Regions from separate parts of the Providencia sp. UF-224 genome, predicted to be linked through region 1. Evidence: predicted binding sites of a transcription regulator. Region 1 holds the regulator's gene; each other region holds the start of a gene.
The links. Region 1 encodes CRP, which controls carbon source genes, mostly activating them, when cyclic AMP is high. Its sites were predicted from a motif close to ATGTGANNNNNNTCACAT; they were not measured.
Positions count from the first base shown of each region.

Region 2: the regulator CRP is predicted to act here: its motif matches at 1,229-1,246, upstream of focA (formate transporter FocA).
Region 3: the regulator CRP is predicted to act here: its motif matches at 1,352-1,369, upstream of deoC (deoxyribose-phosphate aldolase).
Region 4: the regulator CRP is predicted to act here: its motif matches at 890-907, upstream of AC4IFO_RS04085 (NupC/NupG family nucleoside CNT transporter).

Region 1 is NZ_JBSICC010000014.1:23,874-26,085, forward strand. It holds gene AC4IFO_RS14155 (phosphoribulokinase) at 1-4, shown strand, start outside; gene AC4IFO_RS14160 (OsmC family protein) at 95-496, opposite strand; gene crp (cAMP-activated global transcriptional regulator CRP) at 851-1,483, shown strand; gene AC4IFO_RS14170 (hypothetical protein) at 1,671-2,212, shown strand, end outside.
Region 2 is NZ_JBSICC010000005.1:67,481-69,692, forward strand. It holds gene AC4IFO_RS06895 (IclR family transcriptional regulator) at 241-1,014, shown strand; gene focA (formate transporter FocA) at 1,465-2,212, shown strand, end outside.
Region 3 is NZ_JBSICC010000039.1:5,186-7,397, forward strand. It holds gene deoR (DNA-binding transcriptional repressor DeoR) at 1-487, opposite strand, end outside; gene deoC (deoxyribose-phosphate aldolase) at 543-1,211, opposite strand; gene rbsK (ribokinase) at 1,380-2,212, shown strand, end outside.
Region 4 is NZ_JBSICC010000003.1:6,550-8,761, reverse strand. It holds gene ligA (NAD-dependent DNA ligase LigA) at 1-697, shown strand, start outside; gene AC4IFO_RS04085 (NupC/NupG family nucleoside CNT transporter) at 972-2,156, shown strand.

The DNA.
Region 1 (2,212 bases):
CTAAATTATTTTTTAATTATTAAACAAGATGCTTACCAATAATTAAGATAAGCATCTTTAAATTCAAATATATTAATAATAATTAAATTTATTTTTAATTTTTTATTTCAAAGCTATGGGTCACTTCGACAGTTTTTTCCAACATCAACGCGACCGAACAATATTTTTCAGCCGAAAGTTGAACGGCACGTTCAACGGCTTTATCCGTTAATTCATTCCCTGTTACAATAAAATGCAGATGGATTTTAACGAAATAACGTGGCGCCTCTTCACGGCGCTGAGAGGTTAATTTCACTTCACAGTCGGTAATATCATTACGGCCTTTTTGTAAGATGGATACCACGTCAATTGCGCTACAGCCACCCGCAGCCATTAATACCATCTCCATTGGGCTTGGTGCTTTATCGCCTGCGTTACCGTCCATCATCACTTGGTGGCCTGACGCTGACTCACCTAAAAAAGAGAGTCCTTCTACCCATTTAACTCTTGCTTCCATTTTATTCCCCTTGAAATGAAATCGATTTAAAGGCTACATTGTTCCATAGATATAATGAATGTTATATCAGCTTTATTCTGCTGAAGCGATACAGGGAAGACTTTCTGTATTGGATATGCTACAAACAATACTTAGTTGATAGGATTAAGATCAAAACTCAACGTTGTATTTGATTATATTATAGTGTTGATATCAGTTTGTTTACCCTAACCATGAAAAGCGATTGATGCAATGTTGCTCTTCCTGTTATTTAGGGTATATAAGACAAATTAATATGCTAAGCTAGTGACTTTAAAGCCAGCCTTTCTGGTACGCTTTCCGGATGGCTGCAATAACATACAGAGGATAACGCTAATGGTTCTCGGCAAGCCACAAACAGACCCTACTCTTGAATGGTTTTTGTCACACTGCCATATTCATAAGTATCCATCCAAGAGCACACTGATCCATCAGGGTGAGAAAGCAGAAACCCTTTACTACATCGTTAAAGGTTCAGTGGCTGTTTTAATCAAAGATGAAGAAGGCAAAGAAATGATCCTCTCCTACCTGAATCAGGGGGATTTCATTGGTGAGCTTGGATTATTTGAAGAAGGGCAAGAACGTACTGCGTGGGTTAGAGCAAAAATCGCCTGCGAAGTTGCTGAAATTTCTTACAAAAAATTCCGTCAATTGATTCAGGTTAACCCTGATATCTTAATGCGCCTCTCTGCGCAAATGGCAAGCCGCCTGCAAACCACGTCAGAAAAAGTGGGCAACCTCGCCTTCTTAGACGTAACTGGCCGTATTGCACAAACATTACTGAATCTAGCCAAACAACCTGATGCCATGACGCATCCAGACGGGATGCAAATCAAAATCACCCGTCAGGAAATTGGCCAAATCGTTGGTTGTTCCCGTGAAACTGTCGGCCGTATTTTGAAAATGCTGGAAGATCAAAACTTAATCTCTGCGCATGGTAAAACCATTGTTGTTTACGGTACACGATAATTAACCTTTCGCCTCACTCCCTTGGTGGGGCGCACACTTTCAAATAGCGTTGTATCATCGATATAACGCTATTTTCCCAAAATACGATTATTTTATATATCATTTTTTAATGAGTGTCGTTTCTTTATATTTTCTCTATTTAGCTCTCTATAAAATAATAATTATAATATTAAGTAGGGTTATATTTATGAAAATTACACTTAGCAATTTGTCAGGTCATTCCGATATTTTTAAAAACATTAGTAATTCCGATGATTTTATAAAGAAAATCTTTACTGTTACTGCTTCATCGAGAAAAGAACCATTATCCACTCAGCGGCAATCTAAACCATCACATGCTTGTAGCCTAGAAAGCATTGACTCAGCTTATGAAAGTGATTCAGAAAGTATAAAGGATACTAAATTATTACACTCTGACGAATTTAAGTATAAAGTTAATCAACTGAAAGGTCGATTATATAAGTTTTATGCATCTACTTTTTATAATGAGCAAGATGCCAATTCGCTAATAAAAGAAAATCAGACAATTTTTGAAAATTTCAATCGCGCTGATGAAGAAATGCATGGATATGCCAATTTTTTATATCGGTACGTTAAAATTCCAGGGGTTAATATCAACACTCCAGAAATAAAGGATGAAATCATAAAAAACTATCATCCACCTAAGCAACTAGAAAATAAAAACGGTACTAAAATCCCCTTAATAATTCAAAGAAACACAAAAGAAAT
Region 2 (2,212 bases), on a different contig from region 1:
AAGTTAAAATAAAAATGATTTAATCATTTGATTTAAATGAAATAAATATGAATTTATTGCTTGTGTTAAAAACAAAAAGGTCATTTTTTATTGGTAAATTTTGAACAGGATCACGACTTTTGCCATCAAGCGCACAATGTCATTGGATAGATTTAGAAAAGAAATGGGTTTTTGCGAGTGATTTACATAGTGCAGTTTTGAACCTAGAATAGCGGCACAATTAATCAGGGAGGTGGTTCAATGTCTACCGGACACATGCCGACAATTCGTGTTTTAGAGGTACTTCAAGTATTAGCAGCTGAAAACACAGGGTTATCTTTAACACAACTTTCTGATAAAACAGGCATTTTAAAAGGGACTATTTACCCTATTCTAAAAACGTTGGTTGAGCACCGTTATATTAATTACGATGATAACAGCCAGCTTTATTACCTTGGCATCGCCTGCTCAATTCTTTCTCGGGTTTTCTTCGAAAAATCGTATTGGCTGAAAATGATCCACCGCGAGATGGGGGTGATTGTTGAGCAATGTAACGAAGTTTGCCAAATGGGCATTTTAGATGGTGCTGATGTCTTGTATATAGATAAAGTGCAATCTGCACAAAAAGTCCAGTTAGTCTCCAGTATTGGCACCCGCTTACCCGCTATCTATTCAGCGCTAGGTAAGGCAATGATTTTTAACTACAGTGATGAACAAATTTCCCAGCTTTATCCCGCAGGTTTCACACCGCTGACACAATACAGTGTTCACACGCTGCCACAATTACGCGAGCAACTAAACGCTGTAAAAGAAAATGGCTATGCCATTGATAATAAAGAAATCAATGAAGAAACCATCTGCTATGCGGTCGCATTACGCCAACGAAATAAAATTATTGCCGCTATCAGTGTGTCTATCCCCACCTTCCGCGGTAACAATGAAAAAATTGCCCAAGTCATCGAAACGCTGTTAACCAGTCGCGAACGCATCGAACAAGAACTTAACACGCTCGATAATATTGAATTTTATAGATAATAAAATTCAATATTGGCAAATAGAGTCTAAAATGATCTGGAACAACGGTTTTTGTATGCCATACTATTTTATTGATTGTTAGCAAAATATGACAATTTAGCGTGAATGCAACAGATGGTTTCTGAGGTTTATATCAATAAATCCAGTGCTAAATTTAGACATAAGTTAAATACCGTAGCAAAGGATTCATATTACACTTAAATAATTAACATTTATGTGCACATTTTCACTTTTCATGTCGCGAAAAATGCTCTTTATAAAAATTTTTAATAAAATTTAAAAAATATTTAATTTATATTTTTCAATTGGTTAGCTAATAAATTAACAATTAATTAACCATTTCAGGGGTATTCTCGCGAGTGTTCATGATCCATATCAAATTTCTCACTTATCCCCTTTGTTACTATTATTGCGTGCTATAATTAATCAACTTTGTAAGAGAGTGTTAGTATGAAAGCTGACAACCCTTTTAATTTATTGCCACCTGCTGTAATGGCGCAAGTCGCGGATGATGCTGGCTTTTATAAAGCGAACAAACATCCTGCAATTACTTACTTGTCAGCATTCACTGCCGGTATTTTTATTTCTATTGCTTTTGTTTTCTATATTACTGCAACAACTGGGGCTGCCGACGCACCGTATGGCTTTACCAAACTGATTGGTGGGATTTGTTTCTCACTCGGCTTAATGTTAGTCGTTGTTTGTGGTGCCGACCTTTTCACTTCCACTGTCTTAACTATCGTTTCTAAAGCCACGGGTAAAATTACTTGGGGGCAAATGTTCCGCAATTGGTTCAATGTGTATATTGGCAACCTAATTGGTGCTCTATTCTTCGTCGCTATTATTTGGTTTGCTGGGCAATACACCGCGGCTAATGGCCTGTGGGGATTAAATGTCTTACAAACCAGTAGCCATAAATTGCACCATACCTTTGTTGAGGCAGTTGCACTCGGAATTTTAGCAAACTTAATGGTTTGTCTAGCTGTTTGGATGAGTTATGCAGGTCGCAGTTTAACCGATAAACTGGTTGTTTTAGTTCTGCCTGTTGCGATGTTTGTTGCCAGCGGATTTGAACATAGCATCGCAAACATGTTTATGATCCCATTAGGGATTATGATTAAAGAATTCGCTCCAGCTGAATATTGGACACAAATCAATATGGCACCTGAGCAGTTTTCGCACTTAACGATTGGAAATT
Region 3 (2,212 bases), on a different contig from region 1:
AAGGGTTGTAAAATGAGTCACTTTTGGGACGATATTCACCGCCACACAATAAGGCAGTGGCATTTTTTTTCTGGCTAAGGGCGAGAAAAACGTTATGGGAATAACAAATTCCCGTAAAGCTGATTTCTTCAGGGATAAGAGAAATCAAGGTTGCCATTTCAATGCCATTATCAAAGAAAATAACGTCATCCTCTGTGACCATACTGGCTGCGAGGTTAGGAATGTAGAGTTCTTCGGTTTGATCTGGTGTGAAAACATCGGCTTGCTGCTCTTGGGCAACTAAGTTAGCAGGTTGGGTAACAGAAACAATATAGCCACCAAGCAGTGACATCGGAATAGGGCCTTCTGCATCTGCGCTGAGGTCTCGGCGAATGGTCATTTCAGAGACTTCGAGTATCCTAGCAGCTTCTTTTAGATGAATGCGTCCTGAACGTTTCAAACATTCACTTAAGCGGCGAAGGCGTTCTTTTTGTTTAGTTTCTATCACCCTACAATCCTTTTATGAGATACAAAATTGGCGCGGTTAGACCGCGCCCCATCACTTAGTAGTCACTCGGCTTGGTTGCCGTTCCTGTGACAATTGCAACACTGGCACTTGCACCAACACGGTTTGCGCCTGCTTCAATCATTTTAATCGCCGTTTCACGGTCACGTACGCCACCGGATGCTTTTACGCCCACTTCGCTGCCAACCACTTTACGCATTAACGCAACATGGTGTTCGGTTGCACCCATTGTACTGAAACCTGTTGAAGTTTTCACAAAACCGACGTTAATTGTGCGGCAAATTTCACAAACTTGGGTAATTTCTTCATCCGTTAACAGGCAATTTTCTAAAATTACTTTTAATGTGGCATTGCCGCAGGCGGCAAATACGGCTTCAATGTCTTTACGGACAAAGTCTAAATCGCCACTCTTTAACATGCCAACGTTAATCACCATATCCACTTCATCTGCACCACGGCGTACCGCTTCAGCCGCTTCAAACGCTTTTGCTTCGGTTAAGCAGGCACCTAATGGAAAGCCTACCACACAGCAAACTTTGACGTCGCTGTTTTTTAAAAGCTCACTAGCTAAAGGAACATACCCTGTATTCACACATACGGAAGCAAAGTGGTATTCAGCCGCTTCTGCACATAATTTTGTGATATCACTGACAGTCGCGTTAGCAGCAAGTAAAGTGTGATCAATATATTTTGCTAAGTCTTGCATTTTCAACTTTCCTATATAAATGTGGGATAGACAACAAAGAATGAGGAAATGTGGTAGATGTAACACTTGATCATTCGTTATTCGAGATCCTAATCACAAATGATATTTTTGCAACATGATAATGTTACTATCATATCATTATGTGATTTATTTAACACGAGGGGCATCATGGATATAGCAGTTATTGGTTCAAACATGGTTGATTTGATCACTTACATCGATCAAATGCCAAAAGAAGGCGAAACGTTAGAAGCGCCCGCTTTCAAAATTGGTTGTGGTGGTAAAGGTGCGAATCAGGCGGTTGCCGCTGCTAAATTAAATTCGAAAGTGATTATGTTAACCAAAGTTGGGGATGACATTTTCGCGGATAACACCATCCGTAACCTTGAATCTTACGGTATTAACACCCGTTATGTTGAAAAAGTACCTTGCACATCAAGCGGTGTTGCGCCGATTTTCGTCAATCAAAACTCATCAAACAGTATTTTGATCGTTAAAGGAGCCAACAAATTCTTATCACCGGAAGATATCGACCGTGCAGCGGAAGATCTGAAAAAATGTAAGTTGATCGTCCTGCAATTAGAAGTGCAGTTAGAAACGGTTTACCACGCAATCTCATTTGGTAATAAAAATGGCATCCCTGTGCTGCTTAACCCAGCCCCTGCGCAGCGTTCGCTCGATCTGGATTTTGCTTGCCGGTGTGATTTCTTTGTCCCAAATGAAACGGAATTAGAAATTTTAACCAATATGCCAGTAGACACGATGGATAACGTCCGCCGTGCAGCACAATCTCTGCTGGATAAAGGGTTGAAAAACCTCATTGTGACCTTAGGGGAAAAAGGCGCTCTGTGGATGACCCGCGATAGCGAGTTACATATACCGGCAATCAAAGTGAATGCCATCGATACGAGTGGTGCGGGGGATGCCTTTATCGGCTGTTTCTCTCATTACTATGTACACACGGGAAATATTGAAGAAGCACTGAAAAAAGCAGTGATGTT
Region 4 (2,212 bases), on a different contig from region 1:
CTTTGTGTCTCGTCGTGCTATGGATGTGGATGGCATGGGCGATAAAATTATCGACCAGTTGGTCGAAAAAGAATATGTACAAACACCAGCCGACCTTTACCAATTAAGTGCAGGCAAGTTAACTGGGTTGGATAGAATGGGGCCAAAATCTGCACAAAAGCTGATTGATGCGCTCGAAAAGTCTAAACAAACCACGTTAGCCCGCTTTATTTATGCACTAGGGATCCGTGAAGTTGGTGAAGCGACAGCGGCTAACTTGGCGGCGCACTACGCAACATTAGATGCAGTTATGGCTGCGGATGAAGAGTCTTTAAAAACCGTACAAGATATCGGCCATGTAGTCGCTAAGCATGTGGTAAATTTCTTCCACGAAGCGCATAACCAAGCGGTTATTAACGATTTAATCACGAAAGCGAATATTCATTGGCCAGAAGTGAAAGTGGTTAATAGTGCCGACATTGATAGCCCATTCGCAGGTAAAACCGTGGTATTAACGGGCTCGATGAGTGTTTTAACCCGTGATGAAGCGAAAGATAAGCTAGTGGCTTTAGGGGCAAAAGTCGCAGGGAGTGTGTCGAAGAAAACGGATATGGTGATTGCGGGTGAAGCGGCCGGTTCGAAATTAGCAAAAGCGAATGAGTTAGGTATTCAGGTGATTGATGAAGATGAGTTGATTCGTTTGCTGAATATTGAATAGTGAACTATATTCTATTTGGCTTAGTTATCTCACTAAGGTGAGGTGACTAAGTCACTGATAGGTTGTTGTAAGACCTAAACTAAATTTTTAATTAAATTTCTGTGCAAAAAAGGTCATCTGTCCCTTTCTCTCTGTTTGAAACGTGATCCCCTTCTGCTTTTTGCAAAATACACCTAGTTAGTTTTCATATTAATGTGACATCTGTCTCATTTAAATGTTACCTATTACATAGAATATGCACATAGACTGATTCTTAAATTTGTTGGAGTCGCATATGACCTCGATCCTGCATTTCGTTTTATCTTTAGTAGTAATCGCTGCTCTTGCCATTTTAGCAAGTAGTAACCGTAGGGGGATCCGTCCTCGCTATGTTGTTCAACTGCTTGTTATTCAAATTGCATTAGCGTACCTGTTCTTGAAATCAAATATTGGTGAGTCTTTTGTTCTGGGTGTCGCTGGGGTATTTACGCACTTGTTGGGTTACGCAGCAGAAGGGACAAAATTTATCTTCGGCGGCATGATTGAAGGGAATTTAGCGTTCTTCTTCTTACAAGTTCTGTGCCCAATCATCTTTATTTCTGCCTTAATCGGGATTTTACAGCACATTAAAATCCTACCGATTGTGATCCGTATCATCGGTACTGTGTTATCTAAAGTTAACGGAATGGGTAAACTGGAATCATTCAACGCAGTAAGCTCATTGTTACTGGGTCAGTCTGAAAACTTTATCGCCTATAAAGACCAGCTTAACCGCATGTCTGAGCGCAGAATGTACACCATGGCGGCTACCGCGATGTCCACAGTATCCATGTCAATCGTGGGTGCCTACATGACAATGCTGGAGCCTCGTTTTGTCGTTGCCGCACTGGTTCTGAATATGTTTGGTACGTTCGTGGTGTTGTCTTTAATCAACCCGTACCCACCTGAAGGTGAAGAAGACATTCAAATGAGCAACCTGCATGAAGGCCAAAGCTTCTTTGAAATGTTAGGTGAATATATTCTTGCTGGGTTTAAAGTCGCGATTATCGTTTCTGCAATGCTGATTGGTTTTATCGCCTTGATTGCAATGGTTAATGGTATTTTCTCTGCTATTTTCGGTATCGACTTCCAAACTATGCTGGGCTATGTGTTTTATCCATTTGCTTGGATCTTAGGTATCCCAGCGGATGAAGCGCTGCAAGTGGGTGGGATCATGGCGGTCAAGATGGTAACGAATGAATTCGTTGCAATGGATGGCCTGCAAGCTATCGCAGGTGGCTTATCTGAGCGTTCTGTTGGTATCTTGTCTGTATTCTTAGTTTCTTTCGCTAACTTCTCTTCAATTGGTATCATCGCTGGTGCTATCAAAGGGTTAGATGAAAAACAAGGTAACACAGTGGCGCGTTTTGGTCTGAAATTACTATACGGTTCAACCTTAGTTAGCTTCTTATCTGCTGCAGTTGTCGGATTAGTATTGTAATTCGCAAAAAAGTGTTAGATTAAGAGCGGCGTTCATTAGGACGCCGTTTTTTTATG